Regions from separate parts of the Streptomyces sp. NPDC048290 genome, predicted to be linked through region 1. Evidence: predicted binding sites of a transcription regulator. Region 1 holds the regulator's gene; each other region holds the start of a gene.

The links. Region 1 encodes HrcA, which represses chaperone genes, less so after heat shock. Its sites were predicted from a motif close to TTNGCACTCNGNNNNNCNGAGTGCNAA; they were not measured.
Region 2: a site for HrcA is predicted at 6,758-6,784, ahead of groES (co-chaperone GroES). Genes of this name have one in related genera too.
Region 3: a site for HrcA is predicted at 7,174-7,200, ahead of groL (chaperonin GroEL). Genes of this name have one in related genera too.

Annotation. Positions count from the first base shown of each region.
Region 1 is NZ_JBEZLM010000012.1:202,939-213,119, forward strand. It holds gene AB0D49_RS22340 (nitronate monooxygenase) at 1-654, opposite strand, end outside; gene dnaJ (molecular chaperone DnaJ) at 766-1,902, opposite strand; gene hrcA (heat-inducible transcriptional repressor HrcA) at 1,903-2,919, opposite strand; gene AB0D49_RS22355 (MBL fold metallo-hydrolase) at 3,136-3,867, shown strand; gene AB0D49_RS22360 (DUF3097 domain-containing protein) at 3,899-4,714, shown strand; gene AB0D49_RS22365 (Uma2 family endonuclease) at 4,692-5,270, opposite strand; gene hemW (radical SAM family heme chaperone HemW) at 5,371-6,603, opposite strand; gene AB0D49_RS22375 (SpoIIE family protein phosphatase) at 6,848-8,800, opposite strand; gene AB0D49_RS22380 (AMP-dependent synthetase/ligase) at 9,427-10,181, opposite strand, start outside.
Region 2 is NZ_JBEZLM010000002.1:97,232-107,412, forward strand. It holds gene AB0D49_RS02800 (LCP family protein) at 1-609, shown strand, start outside; gene AB0D49_RS02805 (YciI family protein) at 727-1,083, shown strand; gene AB0D49_RS02810 (sigma-70 family RNA polymerase sigma factor) at 1,225-2,445, shown strand; gene AB0D49_RS02815 (methyltransferase domain-containing protein) at 2,692-3,864, opposite strand; gene AB0D49_RS02820 (polysaccharide deacetylase family protein) at 3,992-4,939, shown strand; gene AB0D49_RS02825 (polysaccharide deacetylase family protein) at 5,023-5,646, shown strand; gene AB0D49_RS02830 (DUF4232 domain-containing protein) at 5,731-6,384, opposite strand; gene groES (co-chaperone GroES) at 6,931-7,239, shown strand; gene groL (chaperonin GroEL) at 7,355-8,980, shown strand; gene AB0D49_RS02845 (DEAD/DEAH box helicase) at 9,044-10,181, opposite strand, start outside.
Region 3 is NZ_JBEZLM010000006.1:127,243-137,423, forward strand. It holds gene AB0D49_RS12070 (extracellular solute-binding protein) at 1-276, shown strand, start outside; gene AB0D49_RS12075 (DUF3263 domain-containing protein) at 444-671, shown strand; gene otsB (trehalose-phosphatase) at 690-1,550, shown strand; gene AB0D49_RS12085 (trehalose-6-phosphate synthase) at 1,923-3,320, opposite strand; gene AB0D49_RS12090 (glucosyl-3-phosphoglycerate synthase) at 3,407-4,351, opposite strand; SAM riboswitch class I at 4,543-4,723, shown strand; gene thrC (threonine synthase) at 4,742-6,037, shown strand; gene AB0D49_RS12100 (MoaD/ThiS family protein) at 6,160-6,438, shown strand; gene AB0D49_RS12105 (cold-shock protein) at 6,850-7,053, shown strand; gene groL (chaperonin GroEL) at 7,362-8,984, shown strand; gene AB0D49_RS12115 (hypothetical protein) at 9,198-9,746, opposite strand; gene AB0D49_RS12120 (hypothetical protein) at 9,743-10,009, opposite strand; gene AB0D49_RS12125 (helix-turn-helix transcriptional regulator) at 10,115-10,181, shown strand, end outside.

The sequences.
Region 1 (10,181 bases):
CATGATGCCGCCCGCGGCGACGATCGGCAGGGCGACGGCCTCGCGGATCTGGGCGACCAGGGAGAGCAGTCCGAGCCCGGAGCCGTCGTTCTCCGCCAGGTCCCGGTGAGTGCCCTGGTGGCCGCCCGCCTCCACGCCCTGGGCGATCACGCCGTCCGCCCCGGCCCGCTGCACGGCGAGCGCCTCCTCGGGGGTGGTGGCGGTGACCAGGGTGAGGGTGCCCGCCCGGCGCAGCGACTCCAGCACCTCGGGGGCGGGCACGCCGAAGTGGAAGGAGACCACGGGGACCGGGTTGTCGAGGAGGACGGCGAGTTTGGCGTCGTAGCCGTCGTCGCGTCCGCTCTCGGGGTCGCCCAGCTCCGCCTCGTACCAGGCGGCCTCACCGGCCAGTTGGTGGGCGTAGACGTCGACGGCGGCCGGGTCGGCGGTGTCGGGCTGCGGCATGAAGAGGTTGACGCCGAAGGGCTTGGTGGTGAGCCCCCGCAGTTGCTTGATCTCCTGGTACATGCCGTCGGCCGTCTTGTAGCCCGCGGCGAGGAACCCGAGCCCGCCGGCCTCGGACACGGCGAGCGCCAGGTGCGGCACGGAGACGCCGCCCGCCATGGGGGCCTGCACGATCGGGTGCGGAAAGAGATCGGTCAGCGCGGTGGACATGACCGCATGGTGTCACGTCCCGGGTACAAGTCCGAATCCGGGCGGCGCCTGGCATAGTCCAGCGGCATGGGGACGGATACGGACAAAGGCCGGGCCCCGCCCCCGGCCGGTTCAGCGTCCGTTGAAGGCGTCCTTGAGCCGGGAGAACAGCCCCTGCTGGCCCGGCTGGAACTGCCCCGTGGGCCGCTCCTCGCCGCGCAGCTTGGACAGCTCCCGCAGCAGCCGCTCCTGCTCGGGGTCGAGCTTGGTCGGGGTCTGCACCTCGACATGGACGATGAGGTCGCCACGTCCGCCGCCGCGCAGATGGGTCACGCCCCGGCCGTGCAGCGGGATCGACTGGCCGGACTGGGTGCCCGGCCGGATGTCGACCTCCTCCATGCCGTCGAGGGTCTCCAGCGGCACCTTGGTGCCGAGGGACGCGGCCGTCATGGGGATGGTGACCGTGCAGTGCAGATCGTCGCCGCGGCGCTGGAACACCGCGTGCGGCAGCTCATGGATCTCGACGTAGAGGTCACCGGCGGGGCCGCCGCCGGGGCCGACCTCGCCCTCCCCGGCGAGCTGGATACGCGTGCCGTTGTCGACACCGGCCGGGATCTTCACGGTGAGCGTGCGGCGGGAGCGGACCCGGCCGTCACCGGCGCACTCGGGGCACGGGGTCGGGACGACCGTGCCGAAGCCCTGGCACTGGGGGCAGGGGCGGGAGGTCATGACCTGGCCCAGGAAGGACCGGGTGACCTGGGAGACCTCGCCCCGGCCGCGGCACATGTCACAGGTCTGCGCGGTGGTGCCGGGGGCGGCGCCCTCGCCGTTGCAGGTGGAGCAGACGATCGCGGTGTCGACCTGGATGTCCTTGGTCGTGCCGAACGCGGCCTCGTCCAGCTCGATCTCGATCCGGATCATGGCGTCCTGGCCGCGGCGGGTGCGCGAGCGCGGACCGCGCTGCGACGCCGTGCCGAAGAACGCGTCCATGATGTCCGAGAAGTTCCCGAAGCCGCCCGCGCCGAAGCCCGCGCCCGCACCGGCGCCCGCCTGCGAGAGGGGGTCGCCGCCGAGGTCGTAGACCTGCTTCTTCTGCGGGTCCGAGAGCACCTCGTAAGCGGCGTTGATCTCCTTGAACCGCTCCTGGGTCTTCGGATCGGGGTTGACGTCCGGGTGCAGCTCGCGTGCGAGCCGCCGGAACGCCTTCTTGATCTCTTCCTGCGACGCGTCGCGGCGCACGCCGAGAACGGCGTAGTAGTCCGTGGCCACTTACGACTCCGCCAGGATCTGTCCGACGTACCGTGCCACTGCGCGTACCGCTCCCATCGTTCCCGGGTAATCCATGCGGGTCGGTCCGACCACGCCGAGCTTGGCAACCGCCTCGCCGCCCGAACCGTAGCCCACCGACACGACGGAGGTGGAGTTGAGTCCCTCATGGGCGTTCTCATGACCGATCCGCACGGTCATGCCCGAATCCATGCCCTCGCCCAGCAACTTGAGGAGCACGACCTGCTCCTCCAGCGCCTCCAGGACGGGCCGGATGGTGAGGGGGAAATCATGTCCGAAGCGGGTGAGATTGGCCGTGCCGCCGATCATCAGGCGCTCCTCGGTCTGCTCGACCAGCGTCTCCAGGAGTGTGGAGAGTACCGTCTGGACCGTACCCCGGTCCTCGGCTTCGAAGCTCTCCGGCAGATCCTGGACGAGGGTCGGCACATCGGCGAAGCGGCGCCCGGCCACCCGGCTGTTGAGCCGGGCCCGCAGATCGGCCAGCGACGCCTCGCCGAACGGCGCCGGACAGTCCACCATCCGCTGCTCGACCCGCCCGGTGTCGGTGATCAGCACCAGCATCACGCGCGCGGGCGCCAGCGCCAGCAGCTCGACATGACGGACGGTGGACCGGGTCAGCGAGGGGTACTGCACGACGGCGACCTGCCGGGTGAGCTGGGCGAGCAGCCGTACCGTGCGCCCCACCACGTCGTCCAGGTCGACCGCGCCGTCCAGGAAGCTCTGGATGGCCCGCCGCTCCGCCCCGGACATCGGCTTGACCTCGGCGAGCTTGTCGACGAACAGCCGGTAGCCCTTGTCCGTCGGGATGCGCCCGGCGGAGGTGTGCGGCTGCGCGATGAAGCCCTCGTCCTCCAGCGCCGCCATGTCGTTGCGCACGGTGGCCGGGGAGACCCCGAGGTTGTGCCGCTCGGTGAGCGCCTTGGAGCCGACCGGCTCCTCGGTGCCGACGTAGTCCTGGACGATGGCGCGCAGTACCTGGAGCCGTCGTTCACTGAGCATCCGCGCACACCTCCCGCAGCCGTCGTCCCGCCCGTCGCCGTCCCCGGCGCTCTCCTGTGTCCCGCACTCTGCCTGGCACTCGGCAGCACCGAGTGCCAGCCCTGCCCGGCCCAGTGTACGGCCGAGGGGTGCGGCACGGGCAAGACCGGTCAGGTCGGGCCCATGGACCACGCGACGCGTTGGCCGGGCCACGGCCCGTACGGCTAGCGTCGCCGTATGACGGTCACTTGGGAAGAGCTGGGCTGGGAGCGGCTACGGCCCGGTGCCGGCCGCTGCCGGCTGCCCGGCTGGGACTGCACGGCGGGACTGGTGTACGGCGCCGACGCGGCCCTGCTGATCGACGCGGGGGCGAGCCCGCGCGAGGGCGCGTTCCTGGCGGAGCGGGCGCGGGCCCTGGCGGGCCGTCCGGTGACCCATCTCGTCCTCACCCACCCGCACTTCGACCATGTCTTCGGCATGGCGGCGTTCGGCGGTGCGGAGGTGTTCGGCGCGGCGGGCATGGCGGCGGCGCTGACCGGCCCCGGGGCGCGTGCGGAGCTGCGCGCGGACGCGGTGCGCCATGGGCTGCCGGAGGCGGACGCCGCCGAGGCGGCGCGGTCGCTGACGGCGCCCGGCCGTTCCGTCACCGGGGAGCTGGCCCTCGACCTGGGCGGGGGCGTGCGGGCGCTGCTGGTGCACGCCGGTCCCGGGCACACCGCGCACGATCTCGCCGTGCTGGTCCCGGGCGACCCGGCGGTGGTGTTCTGCGGCGACCTGGTCGAGGAGTCCGGCGCTCCGCAGGCGGGCCCGGACGCGGTGCCCCCGCGCTGGCCGGGCGCCCTGGACCGGCTCCTGGCGCTGGGCGGCGAGGACGCCCTGTATGTGCCCGGTCACGGAGCGGTGGTCGGCGCGGCGTTCGTACGGGACCAGAGGGACGCCCTGGCGGCCCGTTTCGGCGTGTCGGCCTGACCGGGTCCCGGCTTCTCCTATCGTCATCCGAATGCGCCAGTACTCCGCGGATCTGACCCCTGAGTGGAAGAAGCCCAAGCCCGTCCCCGAGGTCCCGGCGGAGCCCGGTCTCGTGGTGGAGGAGCCCGGCACCGGTTTCTGCGGCGCGGTGATCCGCTGCGAGGCGGGCACGGTCACCCTGGAGGACCGCTTCGGCAAGCACCGGGTCTTCCCGCTGGAGCCGCGCGGCTTCCTGCTGGAGGGCCGGGTGGTCACCCTCGTCCGCCCGTCCGGCGCGGCTCCCGCGCGGCCCGCCCGTACCGCGTCCGGTTCGGTCGCCGTGCCCGGGGCCCGCGCCCGGGTCGCCCGCGCGGGCCGGATCTATGTGGAGGGCCGGCACGACGCGGAGCTGGTCGAGAAGGTGTGGGGCGACGATCTGCGGGTCGAGGGCGTGGTCGTGGAGTACCTGGAGGGGGTCGACGACCTGCCGTCGATCGTCGCGGCGTTCGATCCCGGCCCCGACGCCCGGCTCGGGGTCCTGGTGGACCATCTGCTGCCCGGCACGAAGGAGTGGCGGATCGCCCAGGCGGTCACCAGCGAACACGCCCTGGTCGTGGGCCATCCCTACATCGACATCTGGGAGGCGGTGAAGCCGTCGGCCCTCGGCATCGACGGCTGGCCGCGCGTCCCGCGCGGACAGGACTGGAAGACGGGCGTGTGCCGGGCACTGGGCTGGCCGTCCGAGAACACGGGGGCGGTGTGGCAGGCGATCCTGGGGCGGGTGGGGTCCTACCGGGATCTGGAGCCGGAGCTGCTGGGGCGGGTGGAGGAGCTGATCGATTTCGTCACGGATAGCGGTGAGGCCTGACGTTGGGATATGTCCCGAACTCGGTGGTGTCCAGCTCGACACCCAGGATGTCGAGCGGGAGCGCCTCGCCGAACTTCGCCACATGCTGGGCCCGGTAGTCGGCTTCCTCACCCTTGCCGTCCGGCTTCGTGAGCAGGACGCACTGCGCCATGATCGGATCGAGGATCAGATACGCCGGGACCCCGCCCGCCGCGTAGATCGATCGTTTGAGGGCGTAGTCCCGGTGGACGCTGGTCTTCGAGACCACCTCGACGGCCATGGTGATGAGCGGGCACGGCAGGAGACGGCCGGAGCTGGGCAGGACGTCCCGCGCGACGACCACCAGGTCCGGCACCGGCTCACTCGCCTCGTCGAGGACGTCGACATCCTGCGTCTGGAGGGGATACCAGCGATCCAGCGGGATCTGCCGCTCGGCGAGCAGCACGATCAGGTTGTGCACCAGATCAGGGCTGGCCATCATGACGATTTCCCCCCGCAGAAGCTCCACCTTGAGTCCGTCGGGCGGCTCAAAACCCTCGAAGAACTCTGCGACTCCGCGCTCGTCCACAGCGGTCATCTCCGTGGCCTCCACATTCGCCGCGTACTGTCCCGCGGCAGCCTAGGGATCAGGTTAGGCACCGAACCCCCGTTCCGCACGCATTCACCCTCCCGGGTGATCAGTCCACCAGATCCCTGACCACCGCGTCCGCCAGCAGCCGCCCCCGCAGGGTCAGCACCGCCCGCCCCTCGTCGTACGGGCCCGCGGCCAGCAGACCGTCCGCGAGGGCGCGCCGCGCGGCGGTGAGCCCGTCCTGCCGCAGCAGCGCCAGCGGTACGCCCTCGCTCAGCCGCAGCTCCAGCAGGACCCGCTCCACCCGCCGGTCCTCGTCGGAGAGGATCTCGCGGCCCGCCCCTGGGGACCTTCCCTGGGCGAGGGCGCCCGCGTAGGCGCCCGGGTGCTTGACGTTCCACCAGCGCACCCCGCCCACGTGCGAGTGGGCTCCGGGGCCGGCGCCCCACCAGTCGGCGCCGCGCCAGTACAGCTCGTTGTGCAGACAGCGGGCCTCCTGGGAGGTGGCCCAGTTGGACACCTCGTACCAGTCGAAACCGGCCGCAGCGAGGACGGAGTCGGCGATCAGATAGCGGTCCGCGTGGACGTCGTCGTCGGTCATCGGGACCTCGCCCCGGCGTATCCGGCGGGCCAGCTGGGTGCCCTCCTCGACGATCAGGGCGTACGCGCTGATGTGGTCGGGACCGGCGCCCAGGGCCGCCTCCAGGGACGCCCTCCAGTCGTCGTCCGACTCGCCCGGGGTGCCGTAGATCAGGTCCAGGTTGACATGGTCGAAACCGGCTGCGCGGGCCTCCGTCACACACGCCTCGGGGCGGCCGGGGGTATGGGTGCGGTCCAAGACCTTCAGGACGTGCCGCCGGGCGCTCTGCATGCCGAAGGAGACCCGGTTGAAGCCGCCCGCGCGGAGCGCCGCCAGATACGCCGGGTCCACCGACTCGGGGTTCGCCTCGGTCGTCACCTCGGCGTCCGCGGCAAGCCCGAACTCGTCCCGGATCGCCGCCAGCATCCGCACCAGGTCGTCGGCGGCCAGCAGGGTCGGCGTACCGCCGCCGACGAAGACCGTGGAGACCTCGCGGGGGTCGTCGCCGAGGACCTTGCGGGCGAGGCGGATCTCGTCGGTCAGGGTGTCGGCGTAGTTGTCCCGGGAGGCCAGGACGCCGCCGCTGCCGCGCAGCTCGGTCGCCGTGTAGGTGTTGAAGTCGCAGTAGCCGCAGCGGGTCGCGCAGTACGGGACGTGGAGGTAGAAGCCGAGGGGGCGGTCCGCGGCCCCGGCGAGCGCGGACGCGGGCAGCGAGCCGTCGGCGGGGACGGGGTCGCCGTCGGGAAGTGCGGAGGGCATGTCTCTCATTGTCCCGCATGCGGGTGGGGCGGTGGTGCGCCGTTGTGGAGGGGGCTCCTGTGGGGGGCGCCCCTGAAGCACGGCTCCTGTGGGGACGCCCCTGAAGCATGGCTCCTGTGGGGGCGCCCCTGAGCACGGCTCCCGTGGGGGGCGCCCGAGCACAGCTCCTATGTCCGGCCCCTGGGCACGGCAGGGCACGCCCCCAGGGGCCCGCCACATGGGGCGGGCCCCATGTCCGGGGGCGTCATTCCGCCTGGAGGACCAGGAGGGCGAGGTCGTCCTCCGGGAGGCCGCCGCCGAAGTCGTGGACCAGGCGGCGGATGCGCTCGGCGATCAGCTCCGCGCTCAGCCCGGCGCAGCCGGACAGCGCCGTCGCCAGTCCGTCGCCGTCGTCGAACTGGCGTGAGCCGCTGCGCCGCTCGGTCACCCCGTCGGTGACGCACAGCAGGGTGTCCCCGGGCCGCAGCGCGAAGGTCTCGCTGGTGTACGTCTCGTCCTCCACGACCCCGAGCAGCGTCTGCGGCACGGCGGCGGTACGGACGGAGCCGTCGGGGCCGAGCAGCAGCGGCAGCGGATGCCCGGCGGAGGCGAGGGTGCAGCGGACACCGCCGTCGAACGGGGTCAGCTCGCCGTACAGGAGGGACAGGAAGCGGGTCTGCGGGCCGTCGAAGGGGGCGACCGGACCGGCGAGGGCGCGGGCCGCGGCGTCGGCGGCCTCGGTGGCGTCGTCCAGCAGGAGCTGGTTGAGCCGGTCCAGGACATCGGCGACGCGGTAGCCCTCGCGGGCCAGCAGCCGCAGCCAGGGCCGGGCGAGTCCGATGACGACGGCCGCCTCCGGCCCCTTGCCCTGGACGTCGCCGACGGCGAAGCACCAGCGGCCGTCACCGGCCGGGAAGAGGTCGTAGAAGTCACCGCTCGGGCCGCCCTTGTCACACGGCTCGTAGACCAGGGCGCTGCGTACCCCGGGGATCTCGGCGACCGCGCCGGGCAGCAGTCCGCGCTGGAGTACGGCGCTGATGGTGGCCTGTCGCGCGTACTGCCGGGCGGCGCCGATGGCGAGCGCGACCCGGCGGCCGAGGTCCTCAACCAGTCCGACGACCTCCTCGGGGAAGCGGGGAGTGCCGCACCGACCGATGACCAGCGTGCCGAGCGGTCGGCCCGCCGCGACCAGCGGGTACGCCAGGGCCGTGCCCTGGGTGCCCTGGACGCCGGGCTCGCCGAGGCTCTGGCCGGGCCAGGGGTAGGGCTCCGGGCCGCCCGGCAGAGCGCCCGCCAGGGCACCGGTGCCGCCGAGCGGGGGCTCTTTCTCCAGGGCCCGGCGGAGTTCCTCGATCCGTTCCTCGCTGCCGTGCCAGACCCGGGCGAGCCGGGCGCCGGGCGCGGTGTCGCCGCCCCAGCCGCGGCCCATGGCCTCGTCCTCCAGCCAGATCGCGCACCAGTCGGCGAGCCGCGGCACCAGGAGCTGTCCGGTGAGCGCCGCCACGAGATCCTCGTCGAGCTGTCCGGCGAGCAGGTCGGACGCCTCGGCCAGGAAGGTCAGCGCGCCCCGGCCCAGCCAGTCCCGGTCGCCGTCGCCCCGGCGCGGTTCGGGCGCGAGAAGCACGGCGAGACCGGGACCGCGCGGATCGTCGGACGGCTCGATCTCCTCGGCGGGGAGGCGGGCCCATACGGTCTTGCCCCCGCGGCGGTAGGTGACGCCCCACTCCAGAGAGAGGGCGGCGACCATGCGCAGCCCACGGCCGTACTCGGGCGTGTCGTCGGCGGGTCCCTCGCGCAGGGCACGGGACGGGTGCTGGTCGCTGACCTCGACGTACAGATCGCCGGTGACGGTGTCGAGGCGGCAGGCCAGCTCGATGTCGGTGCCGGCGTGGATGACCGCGTTGGTGACCAGTTCGCTCACCACGGCGAGGGTGTCGTCGACCTGGCGCGGACCGCCGCCGCGCAGCTCCCGCCCGCCCCACTCGGTGAGCGCGGCCCGCACCAGCCCGCGGGCGGCGCCGGGGGCGAGGGGGCCGCCGCAGAGGCTGGCGCGCAGGCAGACGTCCTGCGGGGCGGCGGGCAGGGGGGAAGGGACGGGGTCGGGTGGGGAAGCGGTGTGGTGAAGAGGCGGCATGGACGGACCGAACGACGCGGGCGTCTCCCCGCATCCTCCGCTCCCCGGCCCCACGCTCTCCCGTTGCGCCGGAATGGCCCCCATGGGCAGCTCCCCGAACAGCTCGGACGAATCCCCGCGATCGATGCCGACAGGGTGACAGACCGACAGGGGTCATAAGCACCGAGTTACCGAAGTGGGCCGCCATGAGTGAGTTACGGGCCATGCGGGTGTACAGAAGCGGGCGGATTCTGGCGCCGAAGCGACGTCCTCCGCTCAAGTCCGTGCCCCATGCCGGGTCCCGCGTCGACGGAGGGGGCGCGGGGCGGGACGGTGGCGCGGGATTCGGGAGCGTGGGGGCTTTCAGCGATGGCGGGCGGCTACAAACGCCGGGCGGCCCAGGACGCCGGGCGCGACTTCCACGCAGGGAGCCCCCTGGGAGGCCGGGCGCGGGGGGGCGTCCACTATGCCGGGCACAGGCGCGGTGCTCCGCGCCGGGACGCCGGGCATAGGGGGCGTCCGGGGGACGCCGGGCATAGGGGGCGTCCGGGGGACGCCGGGCACAGGAGGAGCCCCGCGCTGGGACGCGCCGGGCACGGGAGGGGCCCCGCCCTGCGACGCCGGGCACAGGGAGCGTCCCCAGGACGCCCGGCACGGGAGGAGCCCCGCCCTGCGAGGCCGGGCACAGGGGGCGTCCCCAGGGGCGCCGGGCATAGGGGAGCCCCCCGGCATCACTTCTCGCGCGCGCCCTCGTACATCTCCTCCAGCAGATGCCGGTACTCCCGCTCCACCACCGGCCGCTTCAGCTTCAGGCTCGGGGTGATCTCCCCGTGCTCCACGTCCAGATCCCGGGGCAGCAGCCGGAACTTCTTGATCGTCTGCCAGCGCTGGAGCCCGGCGTTGAGCTGCTGGACGTATCCCTCGACCATCGCCACCGTGGCGGGCGCGGCCACGACCTCCGCGTACGTCCGCCCCTCCAGCCCGTTCTCCTTGGCCCACTGCATCAGCGCGACCTCGTCGAGGGCGATCAGGGCGGTGCAGTAGTTCCGGTCGGCGCCGTGCACCAGGATGTTGGAGACGTACGGGCACACCGACTTGAACGCGCCCTCGATCTCGGTGGGCGCGATGTACTTGCCGCCGGACGTCTTGAAGAGGTCCTTCTTGCGGTCGGTGATCCGCAGATAGCCGTCGGGCGACAGCTCCCCGATGTCCCCGGTGTGGAACCAGCCGTCCGGCTCCAGCACCTCGGCCGTCTTCTCCGGCAGCCCGTGGTAGCCCTCCATGATCCCCGGGCTGCGCAGCAGGATCTCGCCGTCCTCCGCGATCCTGACCTCCGTACCGGGCAGCGGCTTGCCGACCGTGCCGGTGCGGTACGCCTCACCGGGGTTCACGAAGGACGCGGCGGAGGACTCGGTCAGCCCGTAGCCCTCCAGGATGTGGATACCGGCACCGGCGAAGAAGAACCCGATCTCGGGCGCGAGCGCGA
Region 2 (10,181 bases), on a different contig from region 1:
GACGGCGGCGAGAGCCCGGAGCGGCACGGGGTCATGTTCAACACGGCGTACGCGGTCGGCGGACCGGTGTGCGCCGTGAAGACGGTCGAGTCCTTCACCGGCGTCCGCATGGACCACTATCTGGAGATCGACTTCGCCGGGTTCGCGCGGCTGGTGGACGCGGTCGGGGGCGTCACCGTCACGCTCGACCAGGACATCGACGACGACAAGTCCCACCTCACGCTGGAGGCGGGCACCCACACCCTGGACGGCGAACAGGCCCTCGGTCTCGCCCGTACCCGCTACGGCCTGCCCGGCGGCAGCGACCTCGCCCGGATCGAACTCCAGCAGCGGTTGGTCAAGGCGCTGCTGACCCGGATATCCGACACGTCCCTGCTGACCGACCCGGCCAGGCTCTACGACGTCGCCATCACCGCCACCGCGAGCATCACCACCGACACCGGGCTGGACTCGCTTCCCGAGCTGGTCGGCTTCGCGCAGAGCCTGCGCGCGCTGGAGCCGGGCGCGATGGAGACGGTGACCCTGCCGGTGGTCCGGGCGCCGTCCGACCCCAACCGGGTGGTGGCGGACGAGCCGGAGGCGAGCGAGTTGTGGGCGTCCCTGCGCTGATCGCCCCCCGCCGGAAAATACTTCCGCGCGCGTGTCGATCGCCCGTCCTCCCGTTCGACGCACAGGGTGAGAGGCGGAAAAAAGGAACCCGCCCCCGACCCGAGAGCGAGCGTCACCATGCCGCGCTACATGTCCCTGATCCGGATCGACGAGAAGAACTCCCCCGAGGGTGGCCCGAGCAATGAGCTGATGGAGCGGATGGGGGTCCTGCTGGAGGAGATGACCAAGGCCGGGGTGATGCTGGACACCGGCGGTCTGCGCCCCACCGGCGAGGGCAGCCGGGTGCGCTGGGAGGGCGGGAAGATCTCCGTCACCGACGGCCCCTTCACCGAGACCAAGGAGGTCATCGGCGGTTACGCCCTGCTCCAGTGCAAGGACCGCGCCGAGGCCGTCGAGTGGGTCACCCGCTTCCTGAAGGTGCACGAGGACTACTGGACGGTGACCTGCGAGATCCGGGAGATCGAGGCGGGCTGACCGACCGGCCCGCAACCTGCTTGGCTCCCGGCGCCGCGCGGTGTTCGATGGGGGACTGTGAACGCACAGCCCCTGTCCGACCCGCGCGGCCCGGCCGGTCCCCGGGACGACCCGGACGGCTCCACCGCCGCCACCGGTGCCATCGAGACCGTCTTCCGGCTGGAGTCCCCGAGGATCATCGCCGCCGTCACCCGGATCGTCCGGGACATCGGCATAGCGGAGGAGATCGCCCAGGACGCCCTGGTCACCGCCCTGGAGCAGTGGCCGCGCGACGGAGTGCCGGACAACCCCGGCGCCTGGCTGACGACCACCGCCCGGCGCCGGGCGATCGACCTGGTGCGCCGCCGGGAGAACTACGCCCGCAAGCTGGCGGAGATCGGCCGCGACCTCACCGACACACCACCGCCGCCGGAGCCCGCCGACCCCGAGGACATCGACGACGACCTGCTGAGGCTGGTCTTCACCGCCTGCCACCCGGTCCTGGCGCCCGAGGCCCGGATCGCCCTCACCCTCAGGCTGCTCGGCGGGCTGACCACCGCCGAGATCGCCCGCGCCTTCCTGGTCCCGGAGCCGACCGTCGCGCAGCGGATCGTCCGCGCCAAACGCACCCTCGCCACCAGGAACATCGCCTTCGAGGTCCCCTACGGCCCCGACCGCGAGGCCCGGCTCGGCTCGGTCCTTGACGTCATCTACCTGATCTTCAACGAGGGGTACGCCGCCACCGCCGGGGACGACTGGCTGCGCCCGGCGCTGTGCGAGGACGCCCTGCGGCTGGCCCGGCAACTGGCCGCGCTGATGCCGAAGGAGTCCGAGGTGCACGGGCTGGCGGCGCTGCTGGAGTTCCAGTACGCGCGCACCGCCGCCCGCACCACGCCGGACGGCACCCCGGTCCTCCTCAAGGACCAGAACCGCCGCCGCTGGGACCGGCTGCTGATCGCCCGGGGTGTCCACGCCCTCACCCGGGCCGACGCCACCGCCACGGGTCCGCTGGGCCCGTACGCCCTCCAGGCCGCCATCGCCGCGTCCCACGCCCACGCGTACACCTACGAGGAGACCGACTGGCGGCGCATCGCCACGCTGTACGCCCTGCTGGCCGCCCGCACCCCGACGCCGGTCGTGGAACTCAACCGCGCGGTGGCCGTCTCGATGGCGGAGGGCCCGGCGCGGGCCCTGGAGATCGTCGACGCGCTCGCCGACACCCCGGCCCTCCGCGACTACCACCTGCTCCCCAGCGTCCGGGGCGACCTCCTCCAGCGCCTGGGCCGCCCGGAGGAGGCAAGAGCGGAATTCACCAGAGCGGCCACCCTGACATCCAACGAGAGAGAAAGAACCCTGCTGCTCAACAAGGCACGGGAGGTGTAAGGGCTTTTCAGCGGCGGACGTCCCCCCTCCACCGCCGGGTGCGACGAAGGCTTTTAGGGGCGCGGGGAACTGCGCGAACAGCCCCCACCCACCCGCACTCTCCCCCGTGCCTCGGCGGACGTCCCCCCATCCACCGCCGGGTACCGCCAAGGTTCCTAGGGGCGCTGGGGGTACCCCCTCTGGGGGAGGAACTGCGCGACAAGCCCCCACCCACCCGCACCCGCCACTCAACCCCACCCACCCCCCTCAGACGCGCCGCCCCAGCAACATCACGGGAGCCCCACCGGCTCGCGTGAGAAAAACCGTCGCCGCCCCCTCCCCCCGCGGCTTCACCATCCGCCGCAACTCCTCCGGCTCCACAGCCGACCCCCGCTTCTTCACCGTAAGATTCCCCACCCCCCGCTCCCGCAGCACCGCCTTCAGCCGCTTCACCCCGAACCCCATCCGATCCGTGATCTCATAAGCCGTCGCATAAGGCGTACGCACCAACTCATCCCCCGTCACATACGCGATCGTCGGATCGATCAACCCGCCCCCCACCTCCGCCGCGACCTCCGCCACCAGATGCGCCCGGATCACCGCCCCGTCGGGCTCGTACAGATACCGCCCCACCTCCCGCACCGCCGGATCGGGCAACCCCCGCCCCCGCAGCGTGAACTCCCCCGGCAGCAGCGTCGCCCGCACACCTCCCGCCCGCGGCCCCCCGAACCACAGCACCGCCTCCTTCACATCCCCCCCGTCCGAGACCCACTCCGCCTCCGCGGCCTCGGGCACGGCCTCGTGCGGAATCCCGGGCGCCACCTTCAGCACCCCGAACCGCGCCCTCCCCGCCGCCTCCACGGCCCACGACAAGGGCGGCGAGTACGCCTCGGGATCGAAGATCCGCCCCCGCCCCCCACGCCGCGCCGGGTCCACGAACACGGCGTCGTACGCCGCCACGTCGACCTCCCTGACATCCGCCTCCCGGACGTCGATCAGATCGGCCAGCCCCAGCGCCTCGGCATTGGCACGGGCGACGGCGACCGTACGGGGATCGCGGTCCACGGCGAGGACCCGCACCCCCGCGCGGGCGAGCGCGACGGCGTCCCCGCCGATCCCGCAGCACAGATCCGCCACCGAGGTCACCCCCAGCTCCCGCAGCCGCCGCGCCCGGTACGCGGCGACCGACGCCCGGGTCGACTGCTCGACCCCGTCCGGCGTGAAGTACATCCGCCCGGCGTCCTCCGCCCCGAACTTCGCCACCGCGCGCTGCCGCAGCCGCGCCTGGCCGAGTGCGGCGGAGACCAGCTCGGCGGGGTGGGTGCGGCGCAGCCGGGTGGCGAGGGCGAGTTCCCGCGCGGGATCGAAGTCCCGTACCTCGTCGAGCAGCGCACGGCCTTCGGGGGTGAGCAGGGGGGCGAGGGCGTCGGCGTCGTTCACCGGGTCATTGTGGGCCAGTCGGTGGACGGGCGCGCGCCCGGCGGCGGTGTCGCCGGGGCGGCCGGGGGCGCCGCTGGGAGAATCCGGCGCCATGGGAGAAGTAGGACAAAAAGATAAAAACAAGGCAATGAACAACACCCCACACCGACCGGCCGCCACCCCACACCGACCGGCCACCCCCGCCCGGCGACTGGCCGCCACCGCACTCGCACTCACCGCACTCGCATCCCTGGCCTCCGCCTGCGGCACCGCAGACCCGGACACGGCAGGCCGCCCGGCCCCCGGCCAACAGCACCCGGACCACCCGGACCACCCGGACCACCCGGACCCAGCGGAGCGCCAGCGCGCCGAACGCCAGGCGCAGATCGCCGCGGCCAGCCGCTGGGGCCTCAAGCAGCCCCCCCTGGTCGCGCCCGCGCCCCCCGCCCGCAAGCCGGTGATCACCACCCGGGACGGCTTCGAGGTCGACGGCCATGAGGCGGAGGACCTGCCGCCGGTCTTCACCACGATCCCGACCACCCAGAAGGTCGTCTTCCTCACCATCGACGACGGCGCCGACAAGGACCCGGAGTTCCTGCGGATGATGAGCGAGCTGAAGGTGCCGTACACGGCGTTCCTCAGCGACTACCTCGTCAAGGCGGACTACGGCCACTTCAAGGACATGCAGTCCCGGGGCGTCGGCCTGAACAACCACACCCTCGACCACCCCTATCTGCCGGGCCTGTCCTACGAGGAGCAGAAGCAGCAGATCTGCGGGATGCAGGACGTGATCGAGAAGCGCTACGGCAAGCGCCCGGTCCTGTTCCGCCCGCCGTTCGGCAACTACAACAAGGACACCCTGGTCGCGGCGAAGGCGTGCGGGATCGCGTACGCCCCGCTGTGGAACGAGGAGGTGTTCGTCGACCACTGGGAGTACCGCGAGTGGGACCGCGATCTGCACGCCGGTGACATCGTCCTCAGCCACTTCCGCGGCACCGACGACTGGGACGGCACCATGCCCGACATGATCCGGGTCTTCCTCGACAAGGTCACCGAGAAGGGCTACGCCGTGGCCCGCCTGGAGGACTACCTGTGAGGCACCGCCTGCTGGCCGCCGCGCTGCTGCTCCTGACGGTCTCGGCGGCCGGCTGCGGCCGGGGCCCGGGGCCGTCGGGGTGGGTGGAGTCGGCGGGCGGCGGCCCGGGAGCCGGCACCGGGACCCTGCCCCGGGTCCTGTCCCGCGTCCCCACCCAGGACAAGGTGGTCTTCCTGACGTACGACGACGGCGCCGAGCGCGATCCGCGGTTCGTGACGATGGTCCGGGACCGGCGGCTGCCGGTCAGCCTGTTCCTGACGGACAGCGTGGCGGGGCCGGGCTACGGCCACTTCGCCCGGCTGCGCGCGGTCGGCGCCGGCCTCCAGAACCACACCCTGGACCACGCCGCCCTGCGCGGACTCCCGTACGCCGGCCAGCGCGCCGAGATCTGCGGCCAGCAGAACAAACTCAAGTCCCGCTTCGGCATCCGCCCGGCCCTGCTGCGCCCCCCGTACGGCATGTACGACGACACGACCCTGAGGGCGGCCCGGGACTGCGGTGTCGAGGCGCTGATCCTGTGGCGGGCGACGGCGACCGACACCGACACCCACTTCACCACGGGCCCCCACCATCTGATGCCGGGCGACATCATCTCCGTCACCCCGGACGAGACCCCGGGCCCGACGCTGGTGTCCCGCACGACCAGACTCCTGAAGGAGATCCAGCAGCGCGGCCTGCGGGTGGGCCGCCTGGAGGACTACGTGTAGCCCCCCGGCCCCACCTCCGTATCCGATGTATCCGACGTATCCGATGTATCCGATGACGACGACGGCGGCAGCCGTCCCCACCGCTCAGCCGCCCTGGCCGACGCTGCCCATCGCGCCGACCCGCACCGAGGAGCCGGAGCCGTCCGTGACGGGCAGGGAGCCGCCGGGCCACTCGATCTGGTAGACCTTCGTCTCGTTCGGCGGGGTCACCACCAGCTTGCTGACCCCGACGCCGGAGCCGCCCGAGTCGTTCAGCGGGTAGAAGACGCCGAAGTAGGCGGACTCCCCGCCCCCCAGGACGGTCGGCTCCCCGGCGTCCCCGGTCCGCTCCGCGGACAGCGTGCCCGCGTCGGTCTCCAGGTCGACGCCCGCGAACCCGGAGAGCAGACAGTCGCTGCCGCTGATGTTGGCCATCTCCACGGAGACCGTGCCCTCGCCGTCGCCGTCGATGGTGGTGTCGGAGGCGGTGATCTCCAGCTCCTCCACCGTGCAGTTGGTGACCCCGGCGTTGCCCTCGGTGTCGGTGGAACCGGAGCCGGTGTCCGACCCGGTCTCGGTGGTCGTGTCCTGCGTGCCGCCCTGCTTCGAGGTGCCGGTGCCCGTCCCCGAACCGCCGGAGGAGGAACTGGCCGCGGCCTTGTCGCTCTGCCCGGCGGCGCCGTCCTCGCCCTGGCAGGCGGTCAGCGAGAGGCTCGCGACGACGGCGACGGCGGCGAGGGTCAGCTTGTGAACACGCATGATTTCGTCCTAGGTCTCGGTGGTGCCGGTGGTGCCGGTCGGCGCCGGTCGGTGTCGGTGGTCCCGAACTCCCGGCGTTTCTGCCCACCATGAGCGGCCCGGCGCCCCACGTCGTTCCGCCCGGCCCCCGCCCAAGACACCCCTGTGACACACCCGCCCGGCCCCGGCGCACCGCCCGGCCCGGCACAGCCCGCCCCCCGCCCGGCCGACCTCCGGTTTCCGGGTTCCGCCCGGCCGCCCCCGCCGTCCGCCGGTCTCTGCGACAGATCCGTGACCCGCCCGCCCTTGAACACAGGTACGCCGGTCGCCCCCTGCGCGGCCGTCACCGCACCCCCCTGGACGCCCCCTCCGGCCCCGCCGCGCGACAGCGCGATTAGCAGTCCGCTTGACCGAGTGCTAATCGCGGTCATAGTCTCGGGTCTGGCACTCCCCCCTGGAGAGTGCCAATGACGCGACGGGCAGGTCCGGCACCCGCGACGACGGATCGACCTGGTCGCCACCTCAGACAGTTAACCCCGTGAGATCTCCGAAGGGGGAGGTCGGATCGTGACGACCGCCAGCACCAAGGTTGCCATCAAGCCGCTTGAGGACCGCATCGTGGTCCAGCCGCTCGACGCCGAGCAGACCACCGCCTCCGGCCTGGTCATCCCGGACACCGCGAAGGAGAAGCCCCAGGAGGGCGTCGTCCTCGCCGTGGGTCCGGGCCGTTTCGAGAACGGCGAGCGCCTGCCGCTCGACGTCCAGGTCGGTGACGTCGTGCTCTACAGCAAGTACGGCGGCACCGAGGTGAAGTACAGCGGCGAGGAGTACCTCGTCCTCTCGGCTCGCGACGTGCTCGCGATCATCGAGAAGTAATTCATCTCCGTAGTTTCCTCAGCTGCGCCCCTGGCCCCCCGCGACCATTACTCAGCCGGGCGCCCGGGGCGCAGTGCCTTTTCCATCACAGAATTCCGAGAGGGCTCCCGCTGTCATGGCGAAGATCCTGAAGTTCGACGAGGACGCCCGTCGCGCCCTTGAGCGCGGCGTCAACAAGCTGGCCGACACGGTGAAGGTGACGATCGGCCCCAAGGGCCGCAACGTCGTCATCGACAAGAAGTTCGGCGCCCCCACCATCACCAACGACGGTGTGACCATCGCCCGCGAGGTCGAGATCGAGGACCCGTACGAGAACCTGGGCGCCCAGCTGGTGAAGGAGGTGGCGACCAAGACCAACGACATCGCGGGTGACGGCACCACCACCGCCACCGTGCTGGCCCAGGCCCTGGTACGCGAGGGTCTGAAGAACGTCGCCGCCGGTGCCTCCCCGGCCGCCCTGAAGAAGGGCATCGACGCGGCCGTCGCCGCCGTCTCCGCGGACCTGCTCGCGACCGCCCGGCCGATCGACGAGAAGTCCGACATCGCCGCCGTGGCCGCGCTGTCCGCCCAGGACCAGCAGGTCGGCGAGCTGATCGCCGAGGCGATGGACAAGGTCGGCAAGGACGGTGTCATCACCGTCGAGGAGTCCAACACCTTCGGCCTCGAGCTGGACTTCACCGAGGGCATGGCCTTCGACAAGGGCTACCTGTCCCCGTACTTCGTGACGGACCAGGAGCGGATGGAAGCGGTCCTGGAGGACCCGTACATCCTGATCCACCAGGGCAAGATCGGCGCCATCGCCGACCTGCTGCCGCTGCTGGAGAAGATCATCCAGTCCAACGCCTCCCGGCCGCTGCTGATCATCGCCGAGGACGTCGAGGGCGAGGCGCTCTCCACCCTCGTCGTCAACAAGATCCGCGGCACCTTCAACGCCACCGCGGTGAAGGCCCCCGGCTTCGGCGACCGCCGCAAGGCGATGCTCCAGGACATGGCCGTCCTCACCGGCGCCACCGTCATCTCCGAGGAGGTCGGCCTCAAGCTCGACCAGGTCGGCACCGACATCCTCGGCACCGCCCGCCGGGTCACCGTCACCAAGGACGACACCACCATCGTCGACGGCGCCGGTGACAAGTCCGAGGTCGAGGGCCGGATCGCGCAGATCAAGGCCGAGATCGAGAACACCGACTCCGACTGGGACCGCGAGAAGCTCCAGGAGCGCCTCGCGAAGCTGGCCGGCGGCGTGTGCGTGATCAAGGTCGGCGCCGCCACCGAGGTGGAGCTGAAGGAGAAGAAGCACCGTCTGGAGGACGCCATCTCCGCGACCCGCGCCGCGGTCGAGGAGGGCATCGTCTCCGGTGGTGGCTCCGCGCTCGTCCACGCCGTGAAGGTGCTGGAGGACAACCTCGGCAAGACCGGCGACGAGGCCACCGGCGTCACCGTCGTCCGCAAGGCCGCCGTCGAGCCGCTGCGCTGGATCGCGGAGAACGCGGGCCTGGAGGGCTACGTCATCACCTCCAAGGTCGCCGAGCTGGAGAAGGGCCAGGGCTTCAACGCCGCCACCGGCGAGTACGGCGACCTGGTCAAGGCCGGCGTCATCGACCCGGTCAAGGTCACCCGCTCCGCCCTGGAGAACGCCGCGTCCATCGCGTCCCTCCTGCTGACGACCGAGACCCTGGTCGTCGAGAAGAAGGAAGAGGAGGAGGCCCCCGCGGGCGGCCACTCCCACGGCCACGCGCACTGACGCCAGGCCACACCACCGGAGGCCCGGCAATCCCTGGTAGGGGGTTGCCGGGCCTCCGGTGTGTCAGTCGCCGGGTTGCACCAGGAACCGGGTCGGTTCCTCCAGCACCGCCCGTGCCCCGTCCAGGTCCGCCAGCCGCGCCGCGAGGGTGGCTTCCGCGAGCCGCTGCGGCAGGGCTTCGGCGAACTTCAGCCCCCGCACGGCGTTCGCGTCCACCGCGGGGAGCGTGAGACCCGTCTCGGCGTCGCTCAGCGCATCCCGCCAGACCTGCGGGTCCACGTCGTCCCGCAGCCGTACGAAGCGGTCGTCCAGGAGCCGGTGCGGAAGCACGACGGACGGCAGGGACGCGGCCAGTGTGGCGTTCGCCCGGTGCCCCGCCCAGGTCCACCACCGGATGTCGCTGTCGCCCCGCCGGGTGATGACGGTCCCCGCGGGATGCACCACGTCCAGGAAGGTCTCCCGTGACTCGGCGAGCTTCGCCTCGGCCCGTCGCGTCAGCCGTACGGGCGGATCACCGCCCAGCAGCACCTCCCGGACGGCCCGGGTCAGTGTGAACGACCGGACACGATCGGGTCCGAATCCGCTCCACTTGGCGCGTCCGCCCCCCTCCACCGGTTCCACGAAGCAGCGTCTGCGCCGCCAGTCGATGTAGGTCACCAGCCAGCTCCGCCCGGCGAGCAGCAGCTTGCGCGGGCCCTCCACCTCCTCCGTGAGCAGGTCCGGGTCGGTCCGGCCGATCTCGGTCCGGCCGCTGAGGACGGTGAACTCCGGTGGTGCGGTGAAGGAGGCCGTGAGATTCATGAAGTGCCGGGCGCCGAACCGGCGTTCCGCCTCCGGCCCGATGAACAGGGTGCCGCCGTCCCGCTCCAGATACCCCTGGTCCATCAGATGCCGTACGACCGGCTCGGCGCTCTCGCCGAAGCCCTCCAGGCCGCCCCACCACTCCTGCCAGAGGTTCTCCCCGATCCGGTGTTCCTGGAGACACAGCGCCAGCACCTGCTGGGCCGCCAGGTGGCGGGGTTCTGGCGGTGCGGTCACCGGCTCCACCCAGCCCTTGGACCAGGCCAGCAGCAGAGCGGAGGCGGCCAGGAAACCCCCGTCCGTGAGGGCGAGGAAGAGACAGTTGCGCTCGGTTCCCGGACGCCGCCCGGTCCGCCCCAGCCGCTGGAGGAACGAGGCGACCGTGGCGGGCGCGTCGAGC
Region 3 (10,181 bases), on a different contig from region 1:
GACTTCTCCCGCCGCTACGACCTGCTCCCGGTGACCGACTCGGCGTCCGAGATCATGGCGGGCGCGAAGGAGGACGCCGACCTCAGGCCGTTCCTCGACGAACTCCCCCTCTCCGAGCTGTACCCCGTCAGCCGCACCTCCTGGGCGACGGTGAGCGCCGGGGTGAAGGCGGAGATCGGCAAGGCGGTGGCCCAGGACGGCGACCCGTCGGCGGTGCTCGCCGCGCTCCAGTCCACGGCGATGTCGGCGGAGAGCCGCGGCGGGTCGAGCGGCTAGGGCCTGCCGTCCGGATCATGCCGGCCGGGGTTGTCGGCTTGCCCCAGCGGGGTCTGGTGCGTGCGGCTGCACGGCCGAGGAGGGAGCCGACGGGGCGGATGTGCGTGCCAGGGCCCGCGAGGCGCCGGGCCCAGGCGTTGTCAGTGGCGGCGGCTACGGTGGAGCGCATGGAACCACTGGGCAGCCGGGAGCGGAGCGTCCTCGCTCTGGAGCGGCGCGGCTTCGCGGGGCCGGGCGCGAAGGAGCGGGCGATCCGTGAGGAACTCGGCCTCGCCCCCGTCCGCTACTACCAGCTGCTCAACGCCCTGCTGGACGACCCGCGGGCACTGGCGCACGACCCGGTGACGGTCAACCGGCTCAGACGTGTCCGGCAGTCCCGGCGTGCCGGGCGATGACGTGGATAGGCTCGGCACATGGGCAGCCACGAGCGTGACGCGAACGGTTTTCCGACGCCGGTGACCGAAGCCGGGCGGGAGGGGGTGCGGGCGCTGCTGGCGGCGCCGGGGTCGGCGGTGATCGGCCTCGACTTCGACGGGACGCTCGCACCGATCGTGCCGGACCCGGAGCGGGCGCGGGCGCACCCCGGCGCGCTGGCCGCGCTGGTGGCCCTCGCGCCCAAGGTCGCCTCCATCGCCGTGATCACCGGCCGCCCGGCGGAGGTCGCGGTCCGCTACGGGGGCTTCGCCGGAGTGCCCGGTCTTGAGCACCTGGTGGTGCTGGGCGCGTACGGGGCGGAGCGGTGGGACGCGGCGACGGGGGAGCTGACCGCGCCGGAGCCGCCGGCGGGGGTCGCGGCGGTACGGGCGGAGCTGCCGGGGCTGGTGGGCGCCGGCGGTGACGGTGGCGCCGGCGGAGTGTGGATCGAGGACAAGGGCAGGGCGCTGGCGGTGCACACGCGCCGGGCGCCGGACCCGCAGGGGGCGCTGGATGGGCTGCGGGTTCCGTTGCGGGATCTCGCCGACCGGCACGGTCTGGTGATCGAGCCGGGCCGCTACGTCCTGGAGCTGCGCCCGCCCGGCATGGACAAGGGCATGGCGTTGACGACCCACGTCCGGGAGACCGGCGCCGGGTCCGTCCTGTACGCGGGGGACGACCTGGGTGACCTTCCGGCGTACGCGGCGGTGGGGGCGCTGCGGGGGGAGGGGGTGCCGGGTGTGCTGGTGTGCAGCGGCAGCGACGAAGTCCCTGCGCTGCGCACCCAGGCGGACGTGGTGGTCCCCGGCCCCGAGGGAGTGATCCACCTCTTGACGACCCTGGCGACGACACTCCGTTAGCACGACCAGGTGCGGCCCGGTGGTCGCCTCTCGCGCAGTTCCCCGCGCCCCTAGATGGTGGGTCCGGTCGTGATCATGTGCGGGCCGGTGGTCGCTCTTCGCGCAGTTCCTCCCCCAGAGGGGGTACCCCCAGCGCCCCTGGGGGTGGGGCTGCGCTTGTCGAGTGGCGTCAGGGCGCACCCCCTAGGGGCGCGGGGAACTGCGCGACCAGCCACACCCCACCCGCACCCGCCCACCGCACCTTTCAGGGGCGCGGGGAACTGCGCGAAAAGCGACCACCCACCCGCACCCGGCGACGAGACAGGGCGCTCCCCCCTCCCCTCCCTCAAGCCCGCACCCGGCGACGAGACAGGGCGCTCCCCCTCCCCTCCCTCAAGCCCGCAGCGCGTCGAGCTGGTCCAAGAACCAGCGGGCCGGCGGCAACGCCGTCCCGGCGGCAGCCAACCGCTTGGTCCGCTCCCCCCGCTCCCCCACCGACATCTCCAACCCCACCCGCAACGCCTCAGCCGTCGCGGACACGTCATACGGGTTCACCCCCACCGCGTCCTCCCCCAACTCCTCCCACGCCCCCGCCTCCCGCGACAGCACCAGCGCACACCCCCCGTCGGAGACCACCGGCACCTCCTTCGCGACCAGGTTCATCCCGTCCCGGATGGGATTGACCAGCGCCACATCCGCCAGCCGGTACGCCGCCAGCGACCGCGCGAAGTCGTCCTCCAGATGCAGCAGCACGGGAGTCCAGCCCTCCGTCCCGTACTCCGCGTTGATCTCCGCCGCCAGTCGCCGTACCTCCGCCATGTACGCCCGGTACACCGCGAGGTCCTGCCGGGAGGGGTACGCGAAGGCCACATGGACGACCCGCTCACGCCACTCGGGGTACCCCGCCAGCAGCTCCCGGTACGCCAGCAGCCCCCGCACGATGTTCTTCGACAGCTCGGTGCGGTCCACCCGTACGATCGTCCGCCGCTCCGCCCCGCCGATCTGCTCCCGCAGTACCGCCATCCGCTCCGCGACATCCGGTTCGTGCGACCGCCGCCGAAGGAAGTCCGCGTCGGCCCCCAGCCCGTGCACCCCGATCGCGGTGTCCCCGGTCCCGCCCGGCACGAACGCCTCGCAGCACGCCCGGAACGCGTCCGCCCAGCGCCCGGTGAGAAAGCCCAGCCGGTCCGCGCCGAGCATCCCGCGCAGCAACTGCCCGGCGATGTCGTCCGGCAGCATCCGGAAGTACTCCGGCGGCGCCCACGGCGTGTGCGAGAAGTGCCCGATCCGCAGATCCGGCCGCAGCGCGCGCAGCATCCCCGGCACCAGCGCCAGGTGGTAGTCCTGCACCAGCACCGCCGCGCCCTCGGCCGCCTCCGCCGCCAGCGCCTCGGCGAACGCCCGGTTGTACGCCTCGTACGCCGCCCACTGCCGCCGGAACCCGGCGTCGAAGACCGGCTCCAGCGGCGTCTGGTACAGCATGTGGTGGACGAACCACAGGACCGAGTTCGCGATCCCGTTGTACGCGTCCGCGTGCACGTCCGCCGGGATGTCCAGCATCCGTACGCCCGGCTCGCCCACCCCCCGCCGGACCGCCTCGCGGTCGCCGTCGCCGAGCGCGGAGCACACCCACAGGGCGTCCGCCTCGGGCCCGATCGCGGAGAGCCCGGACACCAGTCCGCCGCCTCCGCGCCGGGCATGGAGGGTCCCGTCGTCGCCCACGGTGTACGTGACGGGACCCCGGTTGGAAGCGACCAGTACGCGCGCGGCGCCGGAAGTGGGTGCGGCCATACGCCTCAACCTAGCCCGCGCCGTAAACGCTCAAACGTACGGTTCCAGCACCTGTCCGTCGTATACGGCCGCCCGCGCGGCACCCCTCACGCCACCTTCCGGGCCGCGTACTCGGCGATCTCCACCATCGGCGGGCGCTCCTCGGTGTCCACCGCGTACGTCCGTGGCGCGAAGCCGTCCTCGACCCGCTCGAACTGGGTGAGCGAGGGCCGTACGAGATGCCCGCGGGCCAGTCTCAGCTGCGCGGTCCGGTAGATCGCGGCGGCCATCCGGCCCAGCGCCTGCCCGTCCTGGTGCCGGTGCTTGCGCACCCCGACGTCGACCTGTCCGAGCGCGTCCAGCCCGACCAGGTGCAGCGAGTCCACCAGCATCCCCAGCTCGACGCCGTACCCGACGGGGAAGGGCAGCTGCTCCAGCAGGGCGCGCCGGGCCGCGTACTCCCCGCCCAGCGGCTGTACGAAACCGGCCAGCTGCGGCCAGTGCAGATTGAGCAGCGGGCGGGCCACCAGCTCGGTGACCCGGCCGCCCTGTCCGGCCGCCCCGGCGAGCGGACGGTCGTACATCCCCTTGACCAGGTCCACGCCCGGCTCGGTGAGCAGCGGGCCGACGATGCCGGAGACGAAGCCGGACGAGAAGTCCCGCAGGTCGGCGTCGATGAAGCAGACGATGTCACCGTCGGTGACCAGCAGGGAGCGCCACAGCACCTCGCCCTTGCCGGGGGCGGCGGGCAGCCGGGGCAGGATCTGGTCGCGGTGCACCACCCGGGCGCCCGCGGCGGCGGCCCGCTCGGCGGTGCGGTCGGTGGAGCCGGAGTCCACGACGACGATCTCGTCGACGAGCGGCACCTGGTCCATCAGATCGCGGCGGATCACCGTGACGATCTCGCCGACGGTCTCCTCCTCGTTCAGCGCGGGCAGCACCACACTGACCGACTGGCCGGTGGCGCGTTTGGCGGCCATGATGCGATGGAGCGGTCGGTCGGACAGGGACCAGGTGCGGGTCCTCAGCCAGCGCTCGACTTCTTCCAGCACGGTCGGCGGCTCCTCACTGTTCGGACCATCTGGGGGCGTCTCGTGCCCGTATGTGATCCATCTCGCGGTTCGGACGACTATCTCAACTGTGCTGGCCTTCGGTTACAGTCTTGAACAACGCTGGTGACCATCGCATGTCAGGGTCGACAGCGTTCACAACCGCTCGGACAACCGTATAAACAACCACATATTGCTCATCCAGAGGGGCAGAGGGAAACGGCCCGATGAAGCCCCGGCAACCCTCCAGCCGGTCTCGTAGCGATCAGATCCGCCAGTTCTGCCGGATCAGTGACGATCGTCCCCGCGAGGCTCCCGGCTAGGGAAGGTGCCAAATCCGTCTCACGGCGAAATGCGTCGTGAGGAAGATGAGGAGAAAGGGCCTCGCCTCACATGGCTGTGCAGACTGTCGCGAACACCGGCAATTCCACCCTCGATCTCGGACCCGCCGCCGCGCTCTCCTGTCGCGAATGCGGCCACCGCGTCCCCCTCGGCCCGCTCTTCGCCTGCGAGGAGTGTTTCGGCCCGCTGGAGATCGCCTACGACTTCTCGGCCTACGACACCGAGGAACTGCGCAAGCGGATCACCGCGGGCCCCGCGAACATCTGGCGGTACGCCCCGCTGCTGCCCGTCCCCGCCGACGTGGCCGAGAAGCCCAATCTGAACCCCGGCTGGACCCAGCTCGTCCAGGCCGACAACCTCGCCCGCGAGCTGGGCATCACCGGCGCTCTCTTCGTCAAGGACGACTCCGGCAACCCGACCCACTCCTTCAAGGACCGGGTCGTCGCCCAGGCCCTGGAGGCGGCCCGCGCCTTCGGCTTCACCACCCTGTCCTGCTCCTCCACCGGCAACCTGGCCGGCGCGGTCGGCGCCGCGGCGGCCCGCGCGGGCCTGCGCTCCTGTGTCTTCATCCCGCACGACCTGGAGCAGGGCAAGGTCGTCATGGCCGCGGTCTACGGCGGCGAGCTGGTCGGCATCGAGGGCAACTACGACGACGTGAACCGCTTCTGCTCCGAGCTGATCGGCGACCCCGCCGGAGAGGGCTGGGGCTTCGTCAACGTCAATCTGCGGCCCTACTACGCGGAGGGCTCCAAGACCCTGGCGTACGAGATCTGTGAGCAGCTCGGCTGGCGGCTGCCCGACCAGCTCGTGGTGCCGATCGCCTCCGGCTCCCAGCTCACCAAGATCGACAAGGGGCTGAAGGAGCTGATCGCGCTCGGGCTGGTCGAGGACCGTCCCTACAAGATCTTCGGCGCCCAGGCGGAGGGCTGCTCGCCGGTGTCGGCGGCCTTCAAGGCGGGCCATGACGTGGTGCGCCCGCAGAAGCCGGACACCATCGCCAAGTCGCTGGCCATCGGCAACCCGGCGGACGGCCCGTACGTCCTGGACATCGCGCGGCGCACCGGCGGAGCGGTGGAGGACGTGACCGACGCGGAGATCGTCGACGCGATCCGGCTGCTGGCCCGCACGGAGGGGATCTTCGCGGAGACGGCGGGCGGGGTGACCGTCGGAGTGACGAAGAAGCTGGTGGAGAGCGGGCTGCTCGACCCCGCCCTGACGACCGTCGTCCTCAACACCGGGGACGGGCTGAAGACGCTGGACGCGGTGGCCGACACGGGGCTGACCGCGACGATCCGGCCGAGTCTGGAGTCGTTCCGCGACGCGGGTCTCGCGTCGGCGTCGTCCTAGTCGTTGTTCTTCGCCCAGTCGTTGTTCCCTGCGGGCCGGTGGGGGCTGGTCGCGCAGTTCTCCCCCAGAGGGGGGACCCCCAGCGCCCCTGAGCGCGTTCCCTTTTTCCGGAGGTTTTCATCGTGAGCGTCAGTGTCCGCATCCCCACCATCCTGCGCACCTATACCGGCGGTGCCGCCGAGGTGACCGCCGAGGGCACCACCCTCGGTGAGGTCATCGCCGACCTCGAGGCCAAGCACACCGGGATCGCCGCCCGCGTGCTGGACGACCAGGGCAAGCTGCGGCGGTTCGTCAATGTGTACGTCAATGACGACGATGTCCGCTTCGAGCAGGGACTGGAGACGGCCACTCCGGACGGCGCCGGGGTGTCGATCATCCCGGCGGTGGCCGGCGGCTGCTGAGCGTCACACACTGTTCCCTGAATTGCCCCCTCCGTGAGAGAAGCGGAGGGGGCAATTCTCTATGGTTAGACGAGGTAGAGTTGGGGAACCGCTGCCGATCGCGTTCCACTTTCCTTCCGCTCTCGTTCTGAAGCAGCGATGAGAAGTAGCCAAAGTGTGTGGTTCCTTTGCGTCTTTAGTTCTCTTTGTCGGGCCCGACTTGCCCCGAACTCTCAGTAATTCTCCAGAAATTCCCGACCGGTCCTGCCCGGATTTCTCGTCCGATTGACCTGTTGCAGACGGCAGTTGGACAGATACATTCGGCCGCGGTCGACGCGTTCCGGCGCACGCCCCCACCGATCGGGGGGTGAGGTCTGACCCGGGTCCGCGAAGGGTGGATCTGTGCAAGGGCCAGTAATAGGGGAGTTAGGCATGGCTCAGGGCACCGTCAAGTGGTTCAACGCGGAGAAGGGGTACGGCTTCATCGCGGTCGACGGTGGTGCGGACGTCTTCGTCCATTACAGCGCCATTCAGATGGACGGCTACCGCACCCTGGAAGAGGGCCAGCGGGTCGAGTTCGAAATCTCGCAGGGCCAGAAAGGCCCGCAGGCCGACATGGTTCGCGTGACCGCCTGAAACGTTTCTGTCCGGAAGGGCCCGCATCCACCTGGGTGCGGGCCCTTCCGCCTGCCCGGCGCGGGCCCCGTGCCGAGGGCGTCCCGGACCCCCTCGCGGACCGGCGGATCATGGCAGGCGCTTGCACTCTCCTAGGGCGAGTGCTAATCATTGGCGTTAGCACTCTGAAGGTGAGAGTGACAACGAAGGACCGGGTCGGTGAGGCCGCAGGCCGGGTGGGGCAAGGAACCACGAGGCAGGCGAGCCGTCCGTCGCGGGCGCGGGCGCGGTCCGATGAATCACCCCCAGTCCTGGAGGGACCACTTCACATGGCCAAGATCATCGCGTTCGACGAGGAGGCGCGGCGCGGCCTTGAGCGCGGTATGAACCAGCTCGCCGACGCCGTCAAGGTCACCCTCGGCCCCAAGGGCCGCAACGTCGTCCTTGAGAAGAAGTGGGGCGCCCCCACGATCACCAACGATGGTGTCTCCATCGCCAAGGAGATCGAGCTCGAAGACCCGTACGAGAAGATCGGCGCCGAGCTGGTCAAGGAAGTGGCGAAGAAGACGGACGACGTCGCCGGTGACGGTACGACGACGGCCACGGTCCTCGCCCAGGCGCTGGTCAAGGAAGGTCTGCGGAACGTAGCCGCGGGCGCCAACCCGATGGCCCTCAAGCGCGGTATCGAGAAGGCCGTCGAGGCCGTCTCCGGTGCCCTGCTCGACCAGGCCAAGGAGGTCGAGACCAAGGAGCAGATCGCCTCCACGGCCTCCATCTCCGCCGCCGACACCCAGATCGGCGAGCTGATCGCCGAGGCCATGGACAAGGTCGGCAAGGAAGGCGTCATCACCGTCGAGGAGTCCCAGACCTTCGGTCTGGAGCTCGAGCTGACGGAGGGCATGCGCTTCGACAAGGGCTACATCTCCGCCTACTTCGCCACCGACATGGAGCGCATGGAGGCGTCGCTTGAGGACCCGTACATCCTCATCGCGAACTCCAAGATCTCCAACGTCAAGGACCTGCTCCCGCTCCTGGAGAAGGTCATGCAGTCGGGCAAGCCGCTGCTGATCATCGCCGAGGACGTCGAGGGCGAGGCCCTGTCGACCCTGGTCGTCAACAAGATCCGTGGCACGTTCAAGTCCGTCGCCGTCAAGGCCCCGGGCTTCGGCGACCGCCGCAAGGCGATGCTGAACGACATCGCCATCCTCACCGGCGGCGAGGTGATCTCCGAGGAGGTCGGCCTCAAGCTGGAGAACACGACCCTGGACCTGCTCGGGCGGGCCCGCAAGGTCGTCATCACCAAGGACGAGACCACGATCGTCGACGGCGCCGGGTCCTCGGACCAGGTGGCCGGCCGGGTCAACCAGATCCGCGCCGAGATCGAGAACTCCGACTCCGACTACGACCGCGAGAAGCTCCAGGAGCGCCTGGCGAAGCTCGCGGGCGGCGTGGCCGTCATCAAGGCCGGTGCCGCGACCGAGGTCGAGCTGAAGGAGCGCAAGCACCGCATCGAGGACGCCGTGCGCAACGCCAAGGCGGCCGTCGAGGAGGGCATCGTCGCCGGTGGTGGCGTGGCGCTGCTCCAGGCTTCCTCGGTCTTCGAGAAGCTGGAGCTCGAGGGCGACGAGGCGACGGGCGCGGCTGCGGTCAAGCTCGCGCTGGAGGCTCCGCTGAAGCAGATCTCCGTCAACGCCGGCCTTGAGGGCGGCGTCGTGGTGGAGAAGGTCCGCAACCTCACCCCGGGTCACGGTCTGAACGCCGCGACCGGTGAGTACGTGGACATGATCGCCGAGGGCATCATCGACCCGGCGAAGGTGACGCGGTCCGCGCTGCAGAACGCCGCGTCGATCGCCGCGCTGTTCCTCACCACGGAGGCGGTCATCGCCGACAAGCCGGAGAAGGCCGCGGCGCCTGCCGGTGGCGGTATGCCGGGTGGTGACATGGACTTCTGATCGGGCTTGCTCGATCTGTGTCCTGCTGGTCCGAGGGCGACACCTTCCGGGGTTCCGGGGGTGTCGCCCTTGGGCGTTTGGGGGGCCTGGCGGGCCCGCTTCTCGTGCAGCGCGGAGGTCGCGTGCGGTGCACATGCCGTTGATGTCTCGGGGTGGGCATGTCGTCTCCGCCGGTGAAGGGGGCGGGGTGGTGGTCCGCCGGGCTGCCGACCCTCAGCGTGAGCCGTGGGTGGCCGGGTACTCAGGGGGGCGAACGCTTTCGCACAGGCTCCGGATGACCGCCACGGCGCGGGTGCGCAGTGTGTGCAGGGCGGGTCGTAGCCGTGGCTTGCGGTGGCGGGCGCGGCGGGGGTGCGGGGTCGGTGGGGTGCGTGGGGTGGATACGGGCCAGAGGGCGAGGACGTAGAGCCCGGTGTGATCGGCGGCGATGAAAGCGAAGGGGTCGCCCGATTCCAACTGGGCGACGACCGCGCGCTGTTCGCCGGGGGAGTTCGCCCACTGACGCAGGAGGGTCGGTACGTCGCCCTCCGCCTCGCTGACGGTCGCGGTGACCGGCCGCAGTGCCGCTGCCGGAACCCAGGGCTCCGCGGGGTGTGGGTCGAGCCGGTTCGCGATGCGCAGGGCTTGGGTGGCCAGCCAGTGGGCCGAGGCGTGCAGATGGGGGCTCTCGAACTCGGCGAGGACGATGCGGGCGGTCTCGTCGCGGCCGTGGACGGGGCCTTCCGCGGTGATCTCGGCCCAGTAGCCGCCGGTGGGGTTCACCAGGTCACGTCCCCTCGGCTGCGGGCGTTCACCTCGGTGAGGGCGGGCCTGAGCTGGTCCGCGACGGTCGCCGGCCGGACGTCGTCGTGCGACGCGTACCACTCGATGCCGCCCCTGGGCGGGCGGAGCGCGTAGCGGCCGTCGCCCCCGTCCGCGCCGGTGTCCATGACGACGCCGAGGGCTCTGGTGCGGGTGTCGAACGCCAGGTCACCGATGCTGAGTTGGGGGGCCTGGTGGTGCTCCGGTACGTTCCGGTCGGACATGGCCGACTCCTCTCCGTAGTGATTTCACTACCGGATGGAGTCAGCGTGGCTTCGGCTGGGACCTCAATCAACGTGGCTGTCAGGACAGAGCAGTTGGGGGAACGGATGGTGAACCGCAAGGATCTGAACCCGGATGCCTCGCCACAAGCAGCGTTCGGCGCGCGTTTACGCA